4 regions of the Streptomyces sp. NPDC090022 genome follow, and region 3 is predicted to be linked to each of the others. Evidence: riboswitches for the same ligand, from Rfam matches in the RefSeq annotation. Region 3 holds a riboswitch; each other region holds the start of a gene.
What was found. Region 3 has a riboswitch for thiamine pyrophosphate ahead of thiC (phosphomethylpyrimidine synthase ThiC). Riboswitches for the same ligand answer to the same signal wherever they lie in the genome.
Positions count from the first base shown of each region.

Region 1 (5,784 bases), on a different contig from region 3:
GGCGCCGTTCTCGCACCGGACGCGACCGTGGCCGAGGGCATCGCCGCGGTCGTCCGGGACGGCGTGCCCGCCCGGGTGGTCTCGGACGGGAAGCTGCTGGGGGTCGTGGACCACGCGCACCTGCTCGCCGTGGTCGCCGGTGCGGCTCCGGCCCCGGCGGGGTCGGAGGCCGGCGCCGCCCCATCGGACGCGGGCCAGGATGCGGTGACGGCATGAGCGCCACGAAGTCCCTCGCGCCCGCGCGCACCGAGCGGACCCGGGACGGGGTACGGCCGCTCGCGCCCCGGTCCGACCGGAGCCCGCTGCGCCCCGCCGCCCCGGTGGTGCTGCTCGCCCTCGCTCTGCTGCTCCCCACCATCGCACTGCTCGCGGAGGGGGGCTGGCCGCAGTCGCTGCGTCTCGACCTGGCGCCCACCCTGGACTCCTTCGCCGACTGGGTGGTCGACAACCGGGACAGCCATCCGGTGTTCCTGTACTTCCTGCTGCACCTGTCGAACACCGCCACCGACTCGGTCGACGCGGTCCACGGGCTCCTGACCTCGGCCGGTTGGGCGGGCGTGCTCCCGCTCGCCGCGGCCCTGGCGTGGTACGCGGCGGGCGCGGGCCGCAGGGGGGCCGGTCCGGCCCTCGTCGCCGTCGGTTCCCTGGCCGGCTGTGGTCTGCTCGGCCTGTGGGAGCAGACCACGGGGACCCTGGCCCTGATGCTCGTGTCCGTCGCCGCGGCGACGCTGCTCGGGCTGCTCCTCGGCCTGGCCTGCGGCCTCTCGGACGGCGCCCAGCGACTGCTGCGGCCGGTGCTGGACACCATGCAGGTGCTGCCGGCCTTCGCGTACCTGCTCCCGCTCGTCCTGGTCTTCGGCATCGGAACCCCGTCGGCGCTGATCACCACGGTGATCTACGCGGCGCCGCCGATGGTCCGGATGACCTCCCTGGGGCTGCGCGGCACGGACGCCGGCGTACTGGAGGCGTCCCGGTCCCTGGGTTCGACCCGCTGGCAGCGGCTGTGGACGGCGCGGCTGCCCATGGCGCGGGCGCAGCTCTTCCTGGGGCTGAACCAGACCATCATGATGGCACTGTCGATGGTGGTCATCGCCTCCGTGGTGGGCGCCGGCGGCCTCGGCGAGAGCGTCTACCAGGCGCTGAAGACAAGGGACTTCGGGCAGGGCCTGACCGCCGGCCTCGCGATCGTGCTGGTCGCGGTGTGGCTGGACCGCACGACCGCCGCGGCGGGAGCCCGCGCGGGCACGCCCGTCGGCCGACGGGCGGCGTGCCTGGCCCTCGCGGTGGCGGCGGCCGGACTGGCCCTGGGCCCCCGGCTGGCCGACGACTGGCCCGGCGCCCTGACCGTGGACATCGCCGCGCCGCTGAACACGGGCGTGGACTGGCTGGTGGCCTCGGTGTACCAGGACGTCCCCGTCCTGGGCGGTTCCTCCGTGTGGGCCGGCAACTTCACCACCTGGGTGCTCAATCCGCTGAACGACGGGCTCCAGGCCCTGCCCTGGTGGTCGGTGCTGCTGGCGGCCGGGGCGATCGCCTGGCTGGTCGGCGGCCGGCGGGCCGCTCTGACCGCGGTGCTCGCGCTGTCCTGCACGGGAGTGCTCGGCATCTGGGGCAAGTCGCTCTACACCCTGTCGCAGGTGCTGGTGGCCATCGCCCTCACCCTGCTGACGGGCTTCGCCCTCGGCATTCTGACGGCCCGCGTCAAGGCCGTCGAACGGGTGCTGCGCCCGGTGTTCGACGCCATGCAGACCCTGCCCCAGTTCATCTACCTCATCCCCGTGGTGCAGTTGTTCAACGCCGGCCGGGTCGCCGCGATCACGGCGGCGGCCGTGTACGCCCTGCCTGCCGTGGTACGGGTCACGGCACAGGGCCTGCGGCAGGTCAGTCCGGCGGCCATGGAGGCGTCCCGCTCCCTGGGCGCCACCACGTGGCAGCAGATCCGCGACGTGCAGTGGCCGCTCGCCCGGCCGGCGCTGCTCGTCGCGGCGAACCAGGGCGTCGTCCTCGTCCTCGCCGTTGTCGTCATCGGCGGCCTGGTGGGCGGCGGTGGGCTCGGTTTCGACGTCGTCAAGGGCCTGACCGCGGGTGAGCTCGGCACCGGACTGATCGCCGGAACCGGCATCGTCTGCCTCGGCCTCGCCCTGGACAAGCTGACCCAGCCCCCCGCCGGGAACCCCACCGCCGCTGCCCGTCGCTGACACGGGCCGCCCGGACCCCCGGCTTCCCCACCCCCCTCCCCACGAAAGGCAACTCACCATGACCACACAGAGCTTCCGCCATCCGCGGATCAAGGCCCACGGTGTCAAGGTGGGCAGCGCGGCAGTCGCCGTGCTCGCTCTCCTCACCATCAACGCCTGCAGCGCCGCCGAGACCGGCGGCGCGTCCGGGACCGTCAACCTGCACACCCCGTCCTGGGTGGGCGCCGAGGTCAACACGGCGGTCGCGGCCTATCTGCTGGAGCACGAGCTCGGCTACAAGGTCAGCACCCGGCAGATGGACGAGACCCCGGCATGGGACGCGATGAGCCAGGGCAAGATCGACGCGATCCTGGAGGACTGGGGCCACCCGCAGGAGGAGAAGCGCTACGTCGAGGGGAACAAGAGCGTCGTCCCGGCCGGCGAGCTCGGCGTGACGGGCCACATCGGCTGGTTCGTGCCGAAGTACGTCGCGGATGAGCACCCGGACATCACGGACGCCAAGAACCTCAACAAGTACGCCGACCTCCTCAAGACGCCCGAGAGCGGCTCCCAGGGCCAGTTCATCAAGGGCGACCCGTCATACGTCTCGCACGACAATGCCCTGATCACGAACCTCGGCCTGAACTACAAGCCGATCGAGGCAGGCGCCGAGGCCACGCACCTGGCACAGCTGGAACAGCTGTACAAGAACAAGAAGCCCTTCCTCACCTACTGGTGGACCCCCCAGTGGATGAACGCGACCATGGACCTGGTCGAGGTGAAGCTGCCGCCGTACGAGGAGGGCTGCGACGCCGACAAGAAGGCGGTCGCGTGCGCCTACCCCGACGTTCCGCTGAAGAAGTGGATGAACGCCGAGTTCGCGAAGGAGGACAGCGAGGCGGCGCGGTTCCTGAAGAACTTCCGCTGGACGACCGAGCAGCAGAACCTCGTCGCCAAGTACGTCGCGGCCGACAAGTTGACCCCGGAGCAGGCGGCGGAGAAGTGGGTCAAGGAGAACGAGACCACCTGGAAGGCGTGGATGCCCAAGAAGTAGCCCGCGGGCGCGCGTCGCCGCCGTACCCCGGCGATGGGGGACAGGGGGCCGTCACGGCATCGATCCGGGCAGGTCGTGGCTCGTCACGGGTACCGGTGGTCGCGGGAGCGCGATGTGGCCCGCCGCGACCGGCCGGACCCGGTTGTAGCCGCGTCGATGGCGTGGACAGGCCGCGCCGCTGAAACGACCCGGCCCGTTCGCGGCTCAGCCGCGTGGGACCGCGAAGTACGCGAGCACCGCTGCGGCCGGTTCCAGGGTGGGCCAGGGCTCGGGGCAGCCGAGGACGGCGACGGCCGAGGCCGGGAACTTGGCCTCGATGCGGTCAAAAGCCGGGCAGGTCCTGACCGGACTCCGGTAGCGGGGTCCGGTGCGGCGGCCGTCACGAAACCCGGACCACAGCGCGGCCCGGGTACGCAGACGACCTACGAAGCGGGCTCCCTGCGCCGGCATTGTCCGGATCAGGTGCTGGGGGTCGCCTTCGGGTCATCACGCCCTCCGGCCTCTCAGCCCGACGGTCGCGGTCGGCCCCGGCGGACCTCATTCGCTTCCGCCAAAGTCGGCTACTCCGGTCGAGCTCCCTCGCTCGCTTCATAGGCAGCCGGGAGTCGCCAGTACGGCTGCGGACGTCAGGCATGATCACGCCCTACCCATGAACACGGTGCGCATCATCGAGGTTCTCCTGGATCTCTGCTCCCTGCCTGCGTTTTTGCAGGTCAAGGGCCAGGACGCGCTGTCACCGGATCCGCTTCACCGAGCCCGGGCTGCCGCGAGGGCCCGGAGCAGGCCGGGGTTCACGTCCAGCAGGCTGGGGACCACGCTCCGGCCCGGTGCCGCGGATACGGGGGTCAGGGACGGAACGGCCAGTACCGTGAGGTCCGCGGCCTCGGCGGACGCGATGCCCGCGGGGCTGTCCTCGATCGCCACGCAGGCGGCCGGGTCGGTGCCCAGGGCCGTCAGAGCCGCCTGGTAAGGGTCCGGGAAGGGCTTCGTACGGGGTGTCTCGCGCGCCGCGACGGTGACGGCGAAGCCCGGCCGGCCCAGCACGGCGAGGACGGTGTCCACCACCGGACGCGGCGATGCCGACACCAGGGCGGTGGGCACCCCCGATGCGGCCAGCTGTGCCAGCAGGCGTTCGGCTCCGGGGAGCGGGACCGCGCCGGCACGGACGAGCCGGGTGAACCGGCGCTCCAACGCGGCCGCGAGCCGCACCGGGTCGGCATGGCCGGGCCGGCGGGAGGCGACGTGGGCGGCGGTGTCCTCGATCGCACGGCCGAGGACGTACGGGAGGTCCGCGTCCGTGAGGACGAGGCCGAGTTCCCGGCATTCTTCCTGCACGGCCTGCCGCCACAGACGTTCGGTGTCGACGAGCGTGCCGTCCATGTCGAACAGGACGGCCTGGAGTTCGTCGGGCACGGTTCGGCTCTCCGGTCTGGTGTGGGGTGTCGATGGGTCGGGCGGACGGGTGAAACGGCGGAACGTGAGGGGAGCGGGGTGGCCTCCGGCGTGCTCGGCCGCATCGGCGTCGAGCCCGCCGGCGTGCGTTCCAGCAGGTCCGTCTCGGTGGCGGTGTCCCAGGGGACGTCGAGCCCGAGTGTGGTCCGGGCACGGGCGCCGTGGGCCTCGTAGAGGCGGACGACGAGGTCGCCGGACCGGTCGTCGGCCAGTTTGACCACTTCGACGACGACCGCTTCGTCGTCCACCGTGACGAGCGGGGCGGCCGCGCCCGCCGCGCCGGGCCTCCCGCTCCGGGAACCGGTCCCCACCGGTGGCCGACCTGGACCGGTCGGTACGGGGCGCCCAGACCGGCGGCGACCGGAACCGGCTCGCCGAGGACGTTCCGGATGCCGGCCTGGAGGGGGACCGTCCGCGCGTGGACGGCCGGCCGGATCCGCTCCCTGAGTACGCGGTCGAGGCGCTGCCCGACGAGGCGTCGCTTGCTGTGCACGGGCCGCTCCGGGCGGGTGTCAGTCTTCGCGGATGCCGAGGTCGGCGCGGCCGCGCAGCTCGACGCTGCGGGAGGCCGTGGCGTGGAGTTCCAGGACGGTGAGCTCGTTGCGCCCCGGGCGCAGGGCCGGGGCGGGGACGTACAGGGTGGTCTGCGGTCCCCTGGACCAGTAGCGGCCCAGCGGGAAGCCGTTGACCCAGGCGAGTCCCTTCGTCCAGCCGTCCAGGCCGAGGTACGCGTCGGCGGTCCGGCGGAGTTCGAAGGTGCCGCGGTGGAAGGCGGGGCCGGCCACGGGTGCGGAGGGCGTGAGGGCGAGGGCGTCGAGGCGGTCCAACGGCAGGGCGCTGCTCGTCCAGGAGCCGAGGGCCGCGCCGTTGACCGTGACCTGGCCGAGGAGGCCCTTGCGGTCGTGGATGGCCGTGCCGTAGTTGACGCGGCCCTGGTTCTCGACGAGGACCACCAGACGTGCGCCGCTGCGGGGCGAGACGAAGGCGAGGGCGTGCTCGTGGTGCTCCCGTTCGAGTACGCCGACGGGCTGCCCGTCGACGAAGACCTGGGCGCGGTCGCGGACGGTGTCCACGCGCAGCACGGCGGGCCCGGCGCACGGC
Region 1 is NZ_JBIVFN010000001.1:16,107-21,890, reverse strand. It holds gene ACIPXB_RS00095 (glycine betaine/L-proline ABC transporter ATP-binding protein) at 1-216, shown strand, start outside; gene ACIPXB_RS00090 (ABC transporter permease) at 213-2,198, shown strand; gene ACIPXB_RS00085 (ABC transporter substrate-binding protein) at 2,257-3,231, shown strand; gene ACIPXB_RS00080 (hypothetical protein) at 3,436-3,681, opposite strand; TPP riboswitch at 3,650-3,822, opposite strand; gene ACIPXB_RS00075 (HAD family hydrolase) at 3,979-4,644, opposite strand; partial or broken gene ACIPXB_RS00070 (glycosyl hydrolase-related protein) at 4,770-4,904, opposite strand; gene ACIPXB_RS00065 (glycoside hydrolase family 35 protein) at 5,196-5,784, opposite strand, start outside.
Region 1: another riboswitch for thiamine pyrophosphate. It lies ahead of ACIPXB_RS00080 (hypothetical protein); the one in region 3 lies ahead of thiC (phosphomethylpyrimidine synthase ThiC).

Region 2 (5,784 bases), on a different contig from region 3:
CTTCGGTACGCGTGATGGCTGTGGCGAGAACTCGGTCCCGGCTCCGAGTTCGGTGGTCACCGCCGCCCGGACGGAGCCGGCATGGGTGATTCCGTCGGAGCGAGGCCGCGGAGGGCGCGGAGCCCGCGCCCTCCGCATGGCCTCAGTCCCGGTCTTCGTCCGCGAGGAAGGTGAGCAGGACGTGACGCAGATGGGCGTCCGTCTCTGCGCTGCGCCGCCCGGCGACGCCGGAGCGGAACAAGGAGGCTCCTTCCATGAGCATCACGAAGACCTCGGCCCGTCGGCGGGCGGTGTCCGGGGACAGCGCGGGGGCGTGGTCGCGGAGGAAGTCGGCCACATGGGTGGCGTACTGATCGTAGAAGGCGCGGACGGCCGCGGCGGCCTCCGGGTCGTGTGCGGCCATGGCCCAGACCTCGGTGAACAGCCTTACGAGAGCCGGGTCGTCGTGGTCGGTGAGGACGCCGTCGAGGAGAGCGTCGACGCTGTTGCCGTCCGGGCGACTGGTGAGGAGTGCGACCCGTTCCAGTGAGGAGGCGAGGACGCGGTCGAGGAGAGCGGACAGGAGGGCGGAGCGCGACGGGAAGTAGTACTGGAGGTGCCCGAGTCGTACGCCGGCCTCGTCCGCGACCGCCCGCAGTGTGAGTTCGGAGCCTCCGGACGAGGCGAGGATGCGCCCGGCCGCGTCGAGCAGGGCCGTGCGCCGCTGCCTGCCCTTGGGCGTCGGCTTGGAGCTCACGAGGCGACCTCGCCGTGAGCCCGGTCGGTTCCCTCGTCGAAGGCGAGCTCGACGCCGAGGGCCGTGAGAGATCCGATCGCCTGCGCGGGGGACGGGTGTTGTTCGGGGAAGACCGTTCCTCGGGGGGCGGAGGAGCCGTCGGTGCCGAGGACGCGGCGCAGACCCAGCACCGCACCGACCGCGGTCAGGTGGTGTTGTCCGAGGGGGTCGGTGACGGTCATGGTGCGGGTGCGCCCTCGGTGCGAGACGTCGACGCGCAGCTGGGCCGTGCCGCCCTCGCCGGGCGCGTGGAGGACAGCCCGGCGCACCGGGGTCCAGCGGTCACCGGATGCCCAGCGGAAGAACCCCGTCCTGCGCAGCGCGAGGAGTGCGCGGGTCGTGGCCGGGGAGCTGAAGCCGATGCGGGTGGCTGCCGTGGTGGCCCCGAGGGTCAGGGGGAGGGTGAACTGTTCCGGCGTGTCGATGCGCGCGACTCGCACCGGCGCACCGCCGATGCCCACGGTCCGTGTGTCCGTGAGCGGCGTTGCGAGCCGGCGCGCACCCCTCTCGACCACCTCGAAGTCCACGCCCAGCCGGTCCATGAACTCGACGGAATCCGCACCGGCCCGGTCAGCCGTGTCCCAGCGCACGGCGATCTCGATCCGCTCGGCGCCGCCCAGGTCCGCCGCGAGCGCCGCCGCGACCAGACTGCTCACCCCGCCCATCCAGGCGGAGGAGAACAGGACGGGTGAGTCCGGGCGGAGCAGGGCGGTGAGAGCGGTGGCCCGCTGCAACCGGCTCGTCCAGCGCGTGATGTCGACGTAGGGGACGCCCCCTGCCACCGTCGCGCGCAGCACTCGGTCGTCAGGGTCGTTGACCGAGCTGATGACGGCCCGTACGTCCGCCCGGAAGGGGGTCGGGTCCGCCAGGTCCCAGGCGCGTGCCTCGCCCCCGAGGGCAGCTGCCAGGGACCCGCCCTTGTCGGGGGAACGCCCTGTGAGCAGCACCGGAGTGTCCACGGCGACCATCCGGGCGATCTCGGCCCCCACGGTGCCGTACCCGCCGGTGATCAGTACGGGGCCGGAGGGGTCCAGGCGCACTTCGTCCATCGATTCAGTGATCATGCGTCCCAGTATAGGTCGATCGACCTAGAAAGTTGAGTGGCGATGTCCGGTGGCTGAGCGCTCCTCGGTGTCCTGGGCGGTCGTCGAACGATCTTCGGTCAGGGATCGAGGTCGGGTGACACGTCGCTGTGAACCGTCCGATGCGGAGCGGCCCTTCGTGGAGCCGTCGCTGCCCTGGTCCGGGGGGCGGACGGATGGACGGTCCTCGTGCGGAGGGCCGCGGCCGGGGTGGCCTGGCGGGCCTCCTCGTAGTGGTAGGACGCGCGGCAGACTCCAATCCTGTCCTGCCGAGGTTCGGTCAGCAAACGGCCAGCATTGGACCCGGCGGCTTCCCGCGCTCTCGGCCTCCGCGCCCATCGCCGGTGCCCGCCACGGGCGGGATGGCGACGAGGGGCTGGTGGGGCGACTCATCGGATGGGCCTCGGCGTGGGGCCGGCCGACTCTGGGTAGGGCGTGATGCCTGACATCCGCAGCCGTACTGGCGACTCCCGGCTGCCGTATGCATGGATGTCGGCCCGACGCCGCACAGGCAGGCAGCGCCGGCTTCTGCGGGAGGAAAGAGTGAAAATCGGATGTTTCCCTCGTTGGCTGCGGGGTAACCAAGAAGTAGGCCTATGAAGCGAGCGAGGGAGCTCGACCGGAGTAGCCGACTTTGGCGGAAGCGAATGAGGTCCGCCGGGGCCGACAGCGACTGTCGGGCTGAGAGGCCGGAGGGTGTGATGACCCGAAGGCGACCCCCAGCACCTGATCCGGACAATGCCGGCGCAGGGAGCCCGCTTCGTAGGTCGTCCGCGTACCCTCTCCGGCCCGGTACGCTTCGTGCCGCGACTGCACAACCCGGGCTTGCAAGAGCTGATCCTGCTCCTGGCCGGCGAAGCCCCCGCCCTGGAACCGGCCGCCGCGGTGCTCACGTACTTCGCGGTCCCACGCGGCTGAGCCGCGAACGGGCCGGTTGTTTCAGCGGCGCGGCCCGTCCACGCTATCAGGTGAACGTTCGAGCGTGATCTCGAAGGCGCGCCTGCGCGGGGTGGGCACGGCCCTGTCCCTGGTAGCAGAGGGCAGCGAGGTGGATCACCGCTCGGCGCAATCGGAGCGACGGCCCTGTCCTCCCTCGGTGTGGCAGGCGGGTGACCATGTCCATCCCGTGACCCGGGTGGGGGCGGGCGAGGTGTGGCGGCGTACTGGACGGGCTGGGCGCGGCTTAGGCTCGGCGGCGAGAGGCGGCGCTGCCGCCCGCCGTCTTTTCTGCGGAGGCTTCTTGTGAAGTTGGGGCTGCATTACTGGAACTTCTCAACGCCCGCCGATCCGGCACGGATCGCTCCCACCCTGGCCGCAACGGCCAGAACCGCAGAGCAAGCGGGCTTCGCTTCGTTCACCGTGATGGACCACTACTTTCAGATGGAGACGCCGACCTCCGCGGCCGATGAACCGATGCTCGAGGGCTACACGACCCTCGGCTACGTGGCGGCGCTGACCGAGCGTATGACGCTCGGGCTGCTCGTCACGGGGGTGATGTACCGGCATCCGGGCCTGCTGGCGAAGATCGTCACTACGCTCGATGTGCTCTCCGGCGGTCGGGCCCGCCTGGGCCTCGGCGCATCCTGGTACGAGCGCGAGCAGCGCGGACTCGGGGTGCCGGTGGTGCCGGTGGCCGAGCGCTTCGAACGTCTGGAGGAGACGCTGCAGATCTGCCGGCAGATGTGGAGCGACGACAACGGACCGTACGAGGGCCGGCGCTTCCGGCTGGCCGAGACCCTCAATGTGCCGGCGCCGCTGACCCGGCCGCACCCGCCCATCATGATTGGGGGCGGCGGCGAGAAGAAGACGCTGCTGCTCGCCGCGCGTTATGCGGACGCGTGCAACCTTTTCGGCTCCAGCCCCCAGGACGTGGCGCACAAGCTCGACGTCCTGCGCGCGCACTGCGCCGACGAGGGCCGCGACTACGACGCGATCACGAAGACCGTCCTGGCGCTGCAGCCGCCACTGGACGACCCGAAGGCATTCCTCGGCCAGGCGGAGCAGTACGCCCGCCTCGGCGTCACGGAGCTGCAGGTCATGCCGGACCGGGACCCGGTCGATTTCGCACAGCGGGTGGGACAGGACGTGGTGCCCCAGCTCGGGTCGATCGGCTGAGCACGCAGGGCGCGATGCCAACCGGCTCCCCCGGGGGGAGCGGGCCGGCCTGGGCCCTCCTCGAAGGGATCTTCAAGCCACGGGCGACGTCCCCCGTGCCCCTCCTTCGCTGTCGGGGACGACCGCGACGTGAATGGTGTCGGCATGGGACAGCGCAGCGGGCCCCGGCGCAGCCCGTGGCTCAAGGACCTCTGCGCCCTTGAACGGAGGTTGTCGGCGTAGGAGTTCGACGGAACCGCTCCACTACGGACACCGGAACCCGGACTCGGAGTCCCTCAGGGGCGTGTCTGCGGAGTGAACCCGGCGGGAGCAGCGAGGGCAGTCCGCGCATCACGCGGGTCGCTGCGATGCCGTAGGCGACGCCGAAGACCAGCGAGGCGAGGAAGGCCAAGTGCCGGGAGAACCCGTCGATCAAGGGGAAGATCTGCCAGTGGGTCAGGTAGATGTACAGCGAGCTGCCGGCCAGGAGACCGGCGACCTGATTGACGCGTTCGCGACCGGGGAGGGTCGGCACCCACACGAGCAGGGCGAACGTGCCCATGATGATCGCTTCTCGTCCGGGGTCGCCGGGGAAGAAGCCGGGCACCGTGATCAGGGCGGCGGCCGTGACGATGATCCGCTGTGTCCTGGTGCCGGCCTTCGCCGCCGCCCAGCCGAGCGCGAACAGCCAGAAGACGGTGACCGCGTCGGGCATCCGGGTGCGGTCGGGGAGCCCGAGCAGGTTGTAGCGGGTGAGCAGGCCGAGAGCGGCGAGTGTCAGGGGCAGGCCGTACGGGAATCGGCGTTCCGCCCGGTCCGCGAGGGGGAGTGCCAGGAGGGCCACGGTGACGATCAGGATGTAGACCAGCGCCTCGATGAACCAGAAGTGCATGCCCGTCTTGCTGTCCTCGGGCCCGAGGACACTGTCGAGGAGGGCGAGGTTGGCCAGGGTGTAGTCATCGTTGAGGAGGAGGACGAAGCCGATCCAGATCATGGCCGGCACCGCGACCCGCGCGATGCTGAGGCAGGCGCGCCGGATGCGCTCGCCGCGGTCGGCGGTGGTGAGGTGGAAGCGGGCGAAGTTGTAGCCGGCGATGGCGAGGAGCAGGTGTGCTCCGCCCTTGATGCCGAAGACGTGGATGTGCGATCCGACGATGCAGAAGATCGCCATGGCGCGCAGGGCGACGCTGGTCTCCAGTGTCCGCCCGCGTGCCGGGATCTCTCCCGCCGGGGGCCTGAGTTCCCGGATCGGCGTGGTGTGCCAGTCGGCCGGCAGGTGACCGAGCCGCTCTTCCAGGTGGAGAGACATCTCGACGTACGAGAGGGAGTCGCCGCCCAGGCTGACGAAGGTGCTGTCCCGCGTCACATCGGTCCGGTCGAGTACGCGTGAGTAGAGCAGGCACAGGTCTTCGGGGTCGTTGCCCGGGCCCTGTGCCGATGAGGCGGCGTCGGCCGGGCGGGCCAGTTCGCGTACGGCCCGGTAGTCGGGCTTGCCCGTCGACAGACGGGGAAGGTCCGCCAGGACGTGGACCCGGACCGCCCGGGCCGGCAGGCCGCACTCGCTCGTCACCAGCTTGCGTATGCGCCGCGCGTCGGCCGCGTGGGCACCGGCGGTGGCGACGGCGGCCACGGACAGCCCGGTGTCATCGCCGGTGCACAGGGCGGTGACGCCGCGCCGTGCGAGCATCGCCTCGACCTGTGCGGGGTCGATGCGCAGGCCGAGGATCTTCGCGAACCGGCTGCGCCGGCCGACGATCTCGTACATGCCCTCGGCGGTGCGCCGCGCGATGTCGCCCGTGTACAGCTCCTCCACGGTCCGGCCCAGGGCGAGGT
Region 2 is NZ_JBIVFN010000001.1:29,311-35,094, forward strand. It holds gene ACIPXB_RS00135 (TetR/AcrR family transcriptional regulator) at 143-736, opposite strand; gene ACIPXB_RS00140 (saccharopine dehydrogenase) at 733-1,824, opposite strand; TPP riboswitch at 2,455-2,627, shown strand; gene ACIPXB_RS00145 (LLM class F420-dependent oxidoreductase) at 3,106-3,972, shown strand; gene ACIPXB_RS00150 (AMP-binding protein) at 4,154-5,784, opposite strand, start outside.
Region 2: another riboswitch for thiamine pyrophosphate. It lies ahead of ACIPXB_RS00145 (LLM class F420-dependent oxidoreductase); the one in region 3 lies ahead of thiC (phosphomethylpyrimidine synthase ThiC).

Region 3 (5,784 bases):
ACCTGCTGCGCACCCTGACCCACGAGGGCTATCTGCGGCGCGAGAGCGGAGTCTTCGTTCTCGGCGACGCCGCCGAGCGGCTGGCCGGTGGTGGATTGCAGCAGAAACGTCGCAGCATGATCCTCGACTCGCTCGCCCACTTCCGCGACACCGTCGGGGCGCCCGTCTACTTCGCGGTCTACCGCGAAGGCGAGATCGAGATCGTGGGGGTCTCGGACACTCCCGACAACCCCGCCTGCCAGGAGTGGGCCGACTTCCGCAGGACGGGCCACGCGCACGCCATCGGGCAGTGCCTGCTCGGCCAGCTCGACGAGGACGCCCGCCGGGACTACTACGACCGGCACCCGGTCGACGCGCTCACCCCGTACACGGTGCGGGACATGCGCGCGCTGGAGCAGCGCATCGGCTCGATGCGGCTCATGCAGCCGGTGATCGAGCGTCAGGAGTACGCCCTCGGAACGGTGTGCGCCGCCATCCCGATTACAGCGGGTGACATCGCCGCGACCATGGCCATTTCGCTCCCCTTGCACCAACAAGACCGATTGCTCTATGCGGTTGGGCGGCTGCGGAGTGAAGTAGGCGCGCTGTTGAGCACCCTCTCCTTCTCTATCAGTATCTGAAAACTCACTCCTTGTGATCTGCTAGCGCTTCCACCACCCTTGTCAAGAGGGCCTTGGGGGACCATTCCTGGCCACTTCCAACACTGCGGGGTAGGAAATGCGCGAGTCGGTACAGGCAGAGGTCATGATGAGCTTCCTCGTTTCCGAGGAGCTCGCGTTCCGCATCCCGGTGGAGCTCCGGTACGACGCCGGTGATCCCTACGCGGTCCGCCTGACCTTCCACCTTCCCGGAGACGCCCCGGTGACCTGGGCGTTCGGCCGGGAGCTCCTCCTCGACGGGATCAACAAGCCCTGTGGCGACGGGGACGTGCACATCGCCCCCACCGACCCCGACGAGCTCTCCGACGTCCACATCCGGCTCCAGGTCGGTGGCGACCGGGCGCTGTTCCGGGCCGGCGCGGCGCCGCTGGTGGCCTTCCTGGACCGGACCGACCGGCTGGTTCCGCTCGGTCAGGAGCGCACGCTGGGTGACTTCGAGGAGAACCTCGACGAAGCGCTCGGCAAGATCCTGGCCGAGGCACGGCAGAACGAGCAGAACGCGGGCTGAGCCGCCGCGTGTGCGCGGCCGGCGTCAGCGCTTGCGCCTGCGGCCCCGCCCGCCGCGGCCCGGTGCGGCGGGCGCCCGGCCGCCGGCACCGGTGGCCGCGGATGCCGGCCGGTCGGCCGACACCACCAGCGCGGCCAGTGCCGTCGTCACCGGCACCGAGGCCACGAGCCCGATCGAGCCGACCAGGGTCCGTACGATCTCCTCCGCGATCAGCTCGCTGTTGGCCACCGCCCCCACGCTGCTGTTCGCGATCGAGAACAGCAGCAGCAGCGGCAGCGCGGCGCCCGCGTACGCCAGCACCAGGGTGTTGACCACCGACGCGATGTGGTCGCGGCCGATCCGGATCGCCGCCCGGTACACCGCGCGCGGCCCCATCTCCGGGTCGGCCTGGTGCAGCTCCCACACCGCCGAGGTCTGGGTGACCGTCACGTCGTCGAGCACACCCAGCGATCCGATGATGACGCCGGCGAGCAGCAGACCGCTCATGTCGATGTCCGGGTACAGCCCGTGGATCAGCCCGGTGTTGTCGTCGGTGTTGCCCGACAGGAACGCCCAGTCGATGAGGACCGAGCCCATGACCCCGATCAGCAGGAGCGAGACGAGCGTGCCCAGGACCGCCACCGAGGTCCGGGCGGTCAGCCCGTGGCACATGTAGAGCCCGATCAGCATGATCGCGCTGGCCCCGATCACCGCCACCAGCAGCGGATTCGAGCCCTGCAGGATGGCGGGGAGGATGAACATCGTCAGGATCGCGAAGCTGACCGCGAGCGCGACGAGCGCGAAGAACCCGCGCATCCGGCCGACCACCACCACGACCAGGGCGAAGACGCCGGCCAGCAGCGCGATCGGGAACTTCCGGTTCACGTCGATGACGGAGTACTGCAGGTCCTGCGGCGCGTCCGGCGCGTAGGCGACGACGACCTCCTGCCCGTTCTCCAACTGCCGCGGTGCGCCCGGCTGCACGATCTCGACGAAGGTCCGCCCCTTGTCGGGACCGGTGCCGACCTCGATGGTCGCCTTCTTGCACTCGCCGGTCCGGGCCGCCTGCGCCTCGCGCCCCTGGGGGGTGGTGGGGTTGGCCGTCGACGGCACCTGTGCGGCGTTCACCGATTTGCAGTCGACATTCTCCAGCGCGACGACCTTGGCCTGCTGGGTCTGCCGGTCGAAGCCCACCCCGGTGCGCTCGTGTCCCGGGGCACCGCCGGGCCAGAGCATCGCCATGCCCACGAAGACAGCGACGGCGAACGGGATCAGTACCGCCGCGATGACCTTGCGCAGGTGCTTCGAGACCGGGGCGGCCGGCCCGTGCCCATGGCTGTGCCCATGGCTGTGTCCGTTGCCGTGCCGGTTGCCGTGCCCGTGGCTGTGACTGCTGGGGTCGGTGGGTCGGCCGGGCTCGGTGGGGGGCTGCGGGGAGGATGTCACAGGCAGATCATCGCAAGAGATGAGAGGGCCCACTGTTCAGCACGCCACACAGGACGCTAGCGTGGGGGCACCTTTGCACAACGCGGGAGCTCGGAGCACCGGGCTGAGAGGGCGCTGATCACCGTACGCGCATCACATGTATGCGTACGGGAGGAGGCTGCGCCGACCGCCGAACCTGTTACCGGGTAATGCCGGCGTAGGGAGATAGGTCTCATGACCATTCAGGACGCAACGACGCCTGCCGTCAGCCAGGACGGCACCGGCGGGGAACAGCGCCAGCCGGGCTGGCACAAGGGGTACGTCGCGGGCTCCCGCCCCGACATCCGGGTGCCGGTACGCCAGGTCCACCTCACCAACGGCAAGGACGTGACGCTCTACGACACGTCCGGTCCGTACACCGACCCGCAGATCGAGACGGACGTCCGCCGCGGCCTCGCGCCCCTGCGCGAGAACTGGATCATCGGCCGCGGCGACACCGAGGAGTACGCGGGACGCCCCGTGCGCCCCGAGGACGACGGCATCAAGCACACCTCGCCCCGCGGCGGCCTCAAGAACCTCGACGCGGTCTTCCCCGGCCGCCCGCGCCAGCCCCGCCGGGGCCGGGGCGGGGCCGCCGTCACGCAGCTCGCGTACGCCCGCCGCGGCGAGATCACCCCGGAGATGGAGTACGTCGCGATCCGCGAGAACGTCTCCCCCGAGGTCGTCCGCGAGGAGATCGCCGCGGGCCGCGCCGTGCTCCCGGCGAACGTGAACCACCCCGAGATCGAGCCGATGATCATCGGCAAGCGCTTCCTGGTGAAGGTCAACGCCAACATCGGCAACTCCGCGGTCACCTCCTCCATCGAGGAGGAGGTCGACAAGATGACCTGGGCGACCAAGTGGGGCGCCGACACGGTCATGGACCTCTCCACCGGCCGCAACATCCACACCACGCGCGAGTGGGTGCTGCGCAACTCCCCCGTCCCGATCGGCACCGTGCCCCTCTACCAGGCCCTGGAGAAGGTCGACGGCCGCGCCGAGGACCTGACCTGGGAGATCTACAAGGACACGGTCATCGAGCAGGCCGAGCAGGGCGTCGACTACATGACGGTCCACGCCGGCGTGCTGCTGCCGTACGTGCCGCTGACCGCCCGCCGCAAGACCGGCATCGTCTCGCGCGGCGGCTCGATCATGGCCGCGTGGTGCCTGGCGCACCACAAGGAGAACTTCCTCTACACGCACTTCGAGGAGCTCTGCGAGATCCTCGCGACGTACGACGTCACGTACTCCCTCGGCGACGGCCTGCGCCCCGGCTCCATCGCGGACGCCAACGACGCGGCGCAGTTCGCGGAGCTCAAGACGCTGGGCGAGCTGAACACGATCGCCAAGCGGCACAACGTGCAGACCATGATCGAGGGCCCGGGCCACGTCCCGATGCACAAGATCAAGGAGAACATCGACCTCCAGCAGGAGATCTGCGAGGAGGCCCCATTCTACACGCTGGGCCCGCTCACCACGGACGTCGCCCCGGCGTACGACCACATCACCTCGGGCATCGGCGCCGCGATGATCGCCTGGTGGGGCACCGCGATGCTCTGCTACGTCACGCCCAAGGAGCACCTGGGCCTGCCCAACCGCGACGACGTGAAGACCGGTGTCATCACGTACAAGATCGCGGCACACGCGGCCGACCTGGCCAAGGGCCACCCGGGGGCCCAGGAGTGGGACGACGCGCTGTCGGACGCCCGCTTCGAGTTCCGCTGGGAGGACCAGTTCAACCTGGCCCTGGACCCGGACACGGCGCGCGAGTTCCACGACGAGACGCTTCCGGCGGAGCCGGCCAAGACCGCGCACTTCTGCTCGATGTGCGGTCCGAAGTTCTGCTCGATGAAGATCAGCAGAAGCATCACTGAGCAGTTCGGCGGCGAGGCGGACGCCACCGCGGAGGAGATCGAGGCCGGGATGCTGGAGAAGTCGAAGGAGTTCGCGGCTTCCGGCAACCGCGTCTACCTTCCGCTGGCCGACTGACCTGCGCAAACGAGGCCGGCCGACGACATCCGGGGGGAGTCGTCGGCCGGCCTTCGTCTTTCGTTGGGCTGATCCAGCTGACAGCAGACGCCCAGTCAGTGCACGGCCCTCTCCCATGCCACCCCTACGTGAGGCAGACCACCTCGACCCGCTGGACCAGGTTGTTGCCGAAGCCGCCGCGGTTCCAGGAGGCCGCGAGCGGCTGGGTGTGCCCGGCGGCGTCGGTGGCGCGGACGGTGAGGCGGAACGAGCCCGGCGTCGCCGTCCAGCTGGTGTGCCACGCGGCCCACGCCCAGGGCCGTGCCGGGTCGGCGGTCACCTCGGCGTCGGCCCAACTCTCCTCGCCGTCGCTACTGACCTCCACGCGGACCACCGGGCCGTGCCCGGACCAGGCGCGCCCGGCGATCGGGACGGGTCCGGGCCGGACGACTCGGGTGCGGGACATGAAGTCGGGGAAGCCGGGCGGGATCATCAGGGCACGAGGCGCGATGACCTCCACGGGCTCCCCCGGCTCGTCCGGGGTCTGCCGGTAGCGGTAGGCGACGGCCTGCTGGAAGCCGGTGAAGGGGGTGTCGGTGACGGTGATGTCACGCAGCCACTTGACGCTCGCCATGCCGTACCAGCCGGGCACGACAAGGCGCAGCGGGTGGCCGTGCTGGGGCGGCAGCGGAGCGCCGTTCATGGCGTACGCCACCAGCACGCCCTGGGCCGGATCGGTCGCCATGTCGAGCGGGAGGCCGCGCTGGTAGTCCTGTTCGGTGCCGCGTTCGACACCGTGGTCCGCGCCGGTGAATACGGCCTCGACGGCGCCCTCGACGGTTCCCGCCTCGGCGAGCAGGTCGGCCAGCGGGACGCCGGTCCAGTCGGCGGTGCCGACGGCCTCGACGAGCCAGGGCTGGCTGACGGGGCGGGGCGCGAGCCGGGCCCGGCCGTTGCCCGCGCACTCCAGGGTGACTCGGTGGGTGACCGGCGGACGCGCCCGCAGGGCCGTCAGGTCGAGGGAGAGGGGGCGGCGGACGAGTCCTCCGACCGTGAGCCGCCACGCGTCGGCGTCGGCAGAGGGGATGTCGTAGTGGACCAGGACGTAGTGGAGGCCGGGCGGGCTGGTGTCGTAGCGCAGGGCTTCGAGTGGTAGGCCGTGGTTGCGGGCGGCGAGGGCCAGCTCCGCGGTGCTGATCCCCTCGT
Region 3 is NZ_JBIVFN010000002.1:130,084-135,867, reverse strand. It holds gene ACIPXB_RS05070 (IclR family transcriptional regulator) at 1-620, shown strand, start outside; gene ACIPXB_RS05065 (SsgA family sporulation/cell division regulator) at 718-1,167, shown strand; gene ACIPXB_RS05060 (YibE/F family protein) at 1,192-2,592, opposite strand; TPP riboswitch at 2,665-2,812, shown strand; gene thiC (phosphomethylpyrimidine synthase ThiC) at 2,806-4,599, shown strand; gene ACIPXB_RS05050 (sulfite oxidase) at 4,724-5,784, opposite strand, start outside.

Region 4 (5,784 bases), on a different contig from region 3:
TGCGCGCCGCCATAGGGGTCGGCGTCGGCCTCGGCGCGGTCATCTTCGCTTCGCTCTTCATCGTCAAGGCGGTCTTCGTCGGCGTCGTCGCCGTCGCGGTCGTCGTGGGCCTGTGGGAGCTGACGTCCCGGCTCCAGGAACGCAAGGGCATCAAGGCGCCGCTGGTACCGCTCGCGGTCGGCGGCGCGGCCATGGTCATCGCCGGATACGTCCGCGGGGCCGAGGGCGCGTGGGTGGCCATGGCCCTCACGGCGCTCGCGGTGCTCGTATGGCGGATGACCGAGCCGCCGGAGGACTACCTCAAGGACGTCACGGCCGGTGTCTTCGCCGCGTTCTACGTGCCGTTCCTGGCGACCTTCGTGGCGATGATGCTCACCGCGGACGACGGTCCGCAGCGGGTGGTCACCTTCCTGGTGCTCACCGTGGTCAGCGACACCGGCGCCTACGCGGTCGGCTGGCGCTTCGGCAAGCACAAGCTCGCCCCGCGCATCAGCCCCGGCAAGACCCGCGAGGGCCTGCTCGGCGCCGTCGCCTTCGCCATGGCGGCCGGCGCGCTGTGCATGGAGTTCCTGGTCGACGGCGGCAGCTGGTGGCAGGGTCTGCTGCTGGGGCTCGCGGTCGCCGTGAGCGCCACGCTCGGCGACCTCGGCGAGTCGATGATCAAGCGGGACCTGGGCATCAAGGACATGGGCACCCTGCTCCCGGGTCACGGGGGCATCATGGACCGCCTGGACTCCCTGCTGCCGACGGCACCGGTGGTGTGGCTGCTGCTGGCGGCCTTCGTCGGCACCAGTTGATCATGGTCGCAGGCTGATCAGGGACCCGTGCGGGTCCCAGCCGTTACCCTGGAAGGGCGCGCTGCTTCTGCGGCGCGCCTTTCGTCTTACGAGGAGTACCTGCCATGGCCCGCCCCGCACCGGGAGAGCTCACCTTCGTCGCCCCTCGCGGAGCCAAGAAGCCCCCGCGGCACCTGGCCGACCTCACCCCCGCCGAGCGCCGGGAGGCGGTCGCCGCGATCGGGGAGAAGCCGTTCCGGGCCAAGCAGCTCTCCCAGCACTACTTCGCGCGGTACGCGCACGACCCGGCCGAGTGGACCGACATCCCGGCCGGCTCGCGCGAGAAGCTCCAGCAGGAGCTGCTGCCCGACCTGATGTCGGTCGTACGGCACATCTCCTGCGACGACGACACCACCCGCAAGACCCTGTGGAAGCTGCACGACGGCACGCTCGTCGAGTCGGTCCTGATGCGTTACCCCGACCGGGTCACCATGTGCATCTCCTCGCAGGCCGGCTGCGGCATGAACTGCCCGTTCTGCGCCACCGGCCAGGCCGGCCTGGACCGCAACCTGTCCACCGCCGAGATCGTGCACCAGATCGTCGACGGCATGCGGGCCCTGCGCGACGGCGAGGTCCCCGGCGGACCCGCGCGGCTGTCCAACATCGTCTTCATGGGCATGGGCGAGCCGCTGGCCAACTACAAGCGGGTCGTCGGCGCCATCCGCCGCCTGACCGACCCCGAGCCCGACGGTCTGGGCCTCTCCCAGCGCGGCATCACGGTCTCCACCGTCGGTCTGGTCCCGGCGATGCTGCGCTTCGCCGACGAGGGATTCAAGTGCCGCCTCGCGGTCTCGCTGCACGCCCCGGACGACGAGCTGCGCGACACCCTGGTCCCGGTGAACACCCGCTGGAAGGTCCGCGAGGTTCTCGACGCGGCCTGGGAGTACGCCGAGAAGTCCGGCCGCCGGATCTCCATCGAGTACGCCCTGATCCGCGACATCAACGACCAGGCCTGGCGCGGCGACCTGCTGGGCAAGCTGCTCAAAGGCAAGCGTGTCCACGTCAACCTGATCCCGCTGAACCCCACGCCGGGCTCGAAGTGGACCGCCTCGCGGCCCGAGGACGAGCGGGCCTTCGTGGAGGCCATCGCCCGGCACGGCGTGCCCGTGACCGTACGGGACACCCGCGGCCAGGAGATCGACGGCGCCTGCGGCCAGCTGGCCGCCTCGGAGCGCTAGCTTCCGGCTCCCTCCGGCGGGATTCGGCCACGGGGTACCCTGTGGCCGAACCAATTTCATATTCCGACAGGGGAGCGCCACAGCGCTGAGAGTGCGGGAACCGTCATCCGCAGACCCTCTGAACCTCGCCCCGGTCATTCGGGGTAGGAAGTTCGGTCACCACTCATGCTGTTGCGCCCTGCCCGGCGACCGCTCCACCGACGCCGGGCAGGGCCGCGTCTTCTCCTGGACATCCCAGGAGGAATACACCAGTGAGCACCACCAAGAGAATGGCGGGCGCCGCGCTCGCCGCGGCCCTGGGCGTCAGCACGCTCGCCGCGTGCGGCGGCGGGGACGCCAAGGACAAGGACAAGGGCACGGCCACGAGCGGCTCGCCGAAGTCCAGGACCGTCACGCTCGTCTCGCACGACTCCTTCAACGTGACCGACACGGTCCTCAAGGAGTTCGAGCAGCAGAGCGGCTACACCGTCAAGGTGCTGAAGTCCGGTGACGCGGGCGCCGCGCTCAACCAGGAGATCCTCACCAAGGGCTCGCCGCGCGGCGACGTCTTCTTCGGCGTGGACAACACCCTGCTCAGCCGCGCCCTCGACAACGGCATCTTCACGCCGTACGAGGCCAAGGGCCTGGACCGGGTGAAGCCCGAGTACGTGCTCGACAAGGAGCACCGGGTCACCCCCGTCGACTCCGGCGACATCTGCGTCAACTACGACAAGGCGTACTTCGCCGAGAAGAAGCTCGTCCCGCCGCAGACCCTCGACGACCTGATCAAGCCCGAGTACAAGAACCTGCTGGTCACCGAGAACGCGGCGACCTCCTCGCCCGGCCTCGGCTTCCTGCTCGCCTCCGTCGGCAAGTACGGGGAGGAGGGCTGGAAGGACTACTGGGCCAAGCTGAAGGCCAACGGTGTCGAGGTCGTCGACGGCTGGGAGCAGGCCTACAACGAGCGCTTCTCCGGCTCCGCCGGCGGCAAGAAGGCCAAGGGCGACCGTCCGCTGGTCGTCTCCTACGCCTCCAGCCCGCCGGTCGAGGTGCTGTACGGCGAGCCCCGGCCGGCCGAGGCCCCGACGGGCGTCGCCACCGGCACCTGCTTCCGCCAGATCGAGTTCGCGGGGCTGCTCAAGGGCGGCAGGAACGAAGAGGGCGGCAAGGCGCTCGTGGACTTCCTGATCAGCAAGAAGTTCCAGGAGGACATGCCGCTGCAGATGTTCGTCAACCCCGTGACGACGGACGCCGCGCTGCCGGAGCTGTTCACCCGGCACGGTGTGGTCATCGACAAGCCGGAGACCGTCACTCCGGAAGCGATCGCCAAGAACCGTGAGCAGTGGGTCAAGGCATGGACCTCGACCGTCGTGAAGTAGGCGGCGGCAAGGGCGGGAGAACGGGCGCGGCGCCTGGGGGCGCCGCGCCGCGTCCCGGCGCGGCACCGGGCGAGGGGACCCGGGCGACGCTCGTCCGGCTCGCCCTGCTGGCGCTGCCCCTCGCCTTCTTCGCGCTCTTCTTCGCCTACCCCGTGGCGGCCATCGTCGGGCGGGGCCTCAGGACCGATGCCGGATGGCAGTTCGGCCGCTTCGGCGAGGTGCTGGGCCGCCCCGACATCGCCGACGTGCTGTGGTTCACCACCTGGCAGGCGTTCGTCTCCACCGCGCTCACCCTGCTGATCGCGCTTCCCGGCGCCTACGTCTTCGCGCGCTTCGAGTTCCCCGGCAAGCAGGTGCTGCGGGCCGTGGTGACCGTTCCCTTCGTCCTGCCGACCGTGGTGGTGGGCTCCGCCTTCCTCGCCCTGCTCGGCCGCGGCGGTCTGCTGGACGAGACGGTGGGCGTCCGCCTCGACACCACCGTGTGGGCGATCCTCCTCGCGCACGTCTTCTTCAACTACGCCGTCGTCGTCCGCACGGTCGGCGGCCTGTGGGCGCAGCTCGACCCGCGCCAGGAGGAGGCCGCGCGGGTGCTGGGCGCCGGCCGGTTCGCCGCCTGGCGGCGCGTGACGCTGCCCGCGCTGGCCCCGTCGGTCGCCGCCGCCTCGCTGATGGTGTTCCTCTTCACCTTCAGCTCCTTCGGCGTCGTCCTGATCCTGGGCGGCCCCGCGTACGCCACCCTCGAGGTGGAGGTCTACCGGCAGACCGCGCAGCTCCTGGACCTGTCGACGGCGGCCGTGCTGACGATGGTGCAGTTCGCGGCGATCGGCGCGATCCTCGCCCTGCACGCCTGGACCGTGCGCCGGCGCGAGCGGGCGCTGCGGCTGGTGGACCCCGCCCGGACCGCCCACCGGCCGCACGGCTGGGCGCAGCGCACCCTGCTCGGCGGGGTGCTGGCGACCATCGCGGTGCTGATCGTGGCGCCGCTGGCCGTGCTCGTCGAGCGCTCCTTCGACACCCCCGGCGGCTACGGCCTCGGCTTCTACCGGGCGCTGGGGGACGCGGGCGCGGGCGGCGGGACCTTCCTCGTACCGCCGCTGGAGGCGATCGGGAACTCCCTGCGGTACGCCCTGGCCGCCACCGTGATCGCCCTGCTGATCGGCGGGCTCGCGGCCGCCGCCCTGACCCTCCCCCACGCTCGGCCTCGCTCGAGCGGGGGCACCCCCATCGCGGGCCCGTTCGTCCGCGGCTTCGACGCGCTGCTGATGCTCCCGCTGGGCGTGTCCGCGGTGACCGTCGGCTTCGGTTTCCTGATCACGCTGGACGAGCCGCCGCTGGACCTGCGGACCTCGTGGATCCTGGTGCCGCTGGCCCAGGCCCTGGTCGGCGTGCCGTTCGTCGTACGGACCATGCTGCCCGTGCTGCGGGCCGTGGACGCCCGGCTGCGGGAGGCCGCGGCGGTGCTCGGCGCCTCCCCGTGGCGGGCCTGGCGGGAGGTGGACCTGCCGCTGGTGCGGCGGGCGCTGCTGATCGCGGCCGGGTTCGCCTTCGCGGTCTCGCTCGGCGAGTTCGGCGCGACCGTCTTCATCGCCCGGCCCGACGCTCCCACCCTGCCGGTGGCCGTCGCCCGGCTGCTGGGGCGGGCGGGGGAGCTCAACTACGGACAGGCGATGGCCCTGAGCACGATATTGATGCTGGTGTGCGCGGTGTCCCTGCTGGCGCTGGAGCGGCTGCGACCCGCCACGACCTCGGGAGAGTTCTGATGAGTGCCACGCCGTTGCTGGCCCTGGACGCGGTGACGGTCCGCTTCGGCGAGCGGGCGGTCGTCGAAGCGGTCTCGCTCGACGTCGCCGAGCACGAGATCGTGTGCGTGCTCGGGCCCAGCGGAAGCGGCAAGTCCACGCTCCTGCGGGTGATCGCCGGCCTGCAGCCGGTCGCGTCCGGGCGGGTCCTGCTCGGCGGCGCCGACCAGGCCGCCGTGCCCGTGCACCGGCGGGGCGTGGGCCTGATGTTCCAGGACCACCAGCTCTTCCCGCACCGTGACGTCGGCCGCAACGTGGCGTTCGGCCTGCGCATGCGGGGGCTCGCGCGGAGCGCGTCGGAGAGCCAGGTGGCCGGACTGCTGGAGCTGGTGGGCCTCCCGGGCGCCGAGCGCCGGCCCGTCGCCTCCCTGTCCGGGGGCGAACAGCAGCGGGTCGCGCTGGCCCGCGCGCTGGCCCCCTCGCCGCGGCTGCTGATGCTCGACGAGCCGCTCGGCCAGCTCGACCGGAGCCTGCGCGAACGGCTCGTCGTCGAACTGCGCGCGCTGTTCTCCCGGCTCGGGACGACCGTGCTGGCCGTCACCCACGACCAGGGCGAGGCCTTCGCACTGGCCGACCGGGTGGTGGTGATGCGCGACGGGCACATCGCGCAGGC
Region 4 is NZ_JBIVFN010000021.1:86,425-92,208, reverse strand. It holds gene ACIPXB_RS28635 (phosphatidate cytidylyltransferase) at 1-797, shown strand, start outside; gene rlmN (23S rRNA (adenine(2503)-C(2))-methyltransferase RlmN) at 902-2,014, shown strand; TPP riboswitch at 2,073-2,182, shown strand; gene ACIPXB_RS28625 (thiamine ABC transporter substrate binding subunit) at 2,266-3,372, shown strand; gene ACIPXB_RS28620 (ABC transporter permease) at 3,480-5,132, shown strand; gene ACIPXB_RS28615 (ABC transporter ATP-binding protein) at 5,147-5,784, shown strand, end outside.
Region 4: another riboswitch for thiamine pyrophosphate. It lies ahead of ACIPXB_RS28625 (thiamine ABC transporter substrate binding subunit); the one in region 3 lies ahead of thiC (phosphomethylpyrimidine synthase ThiC).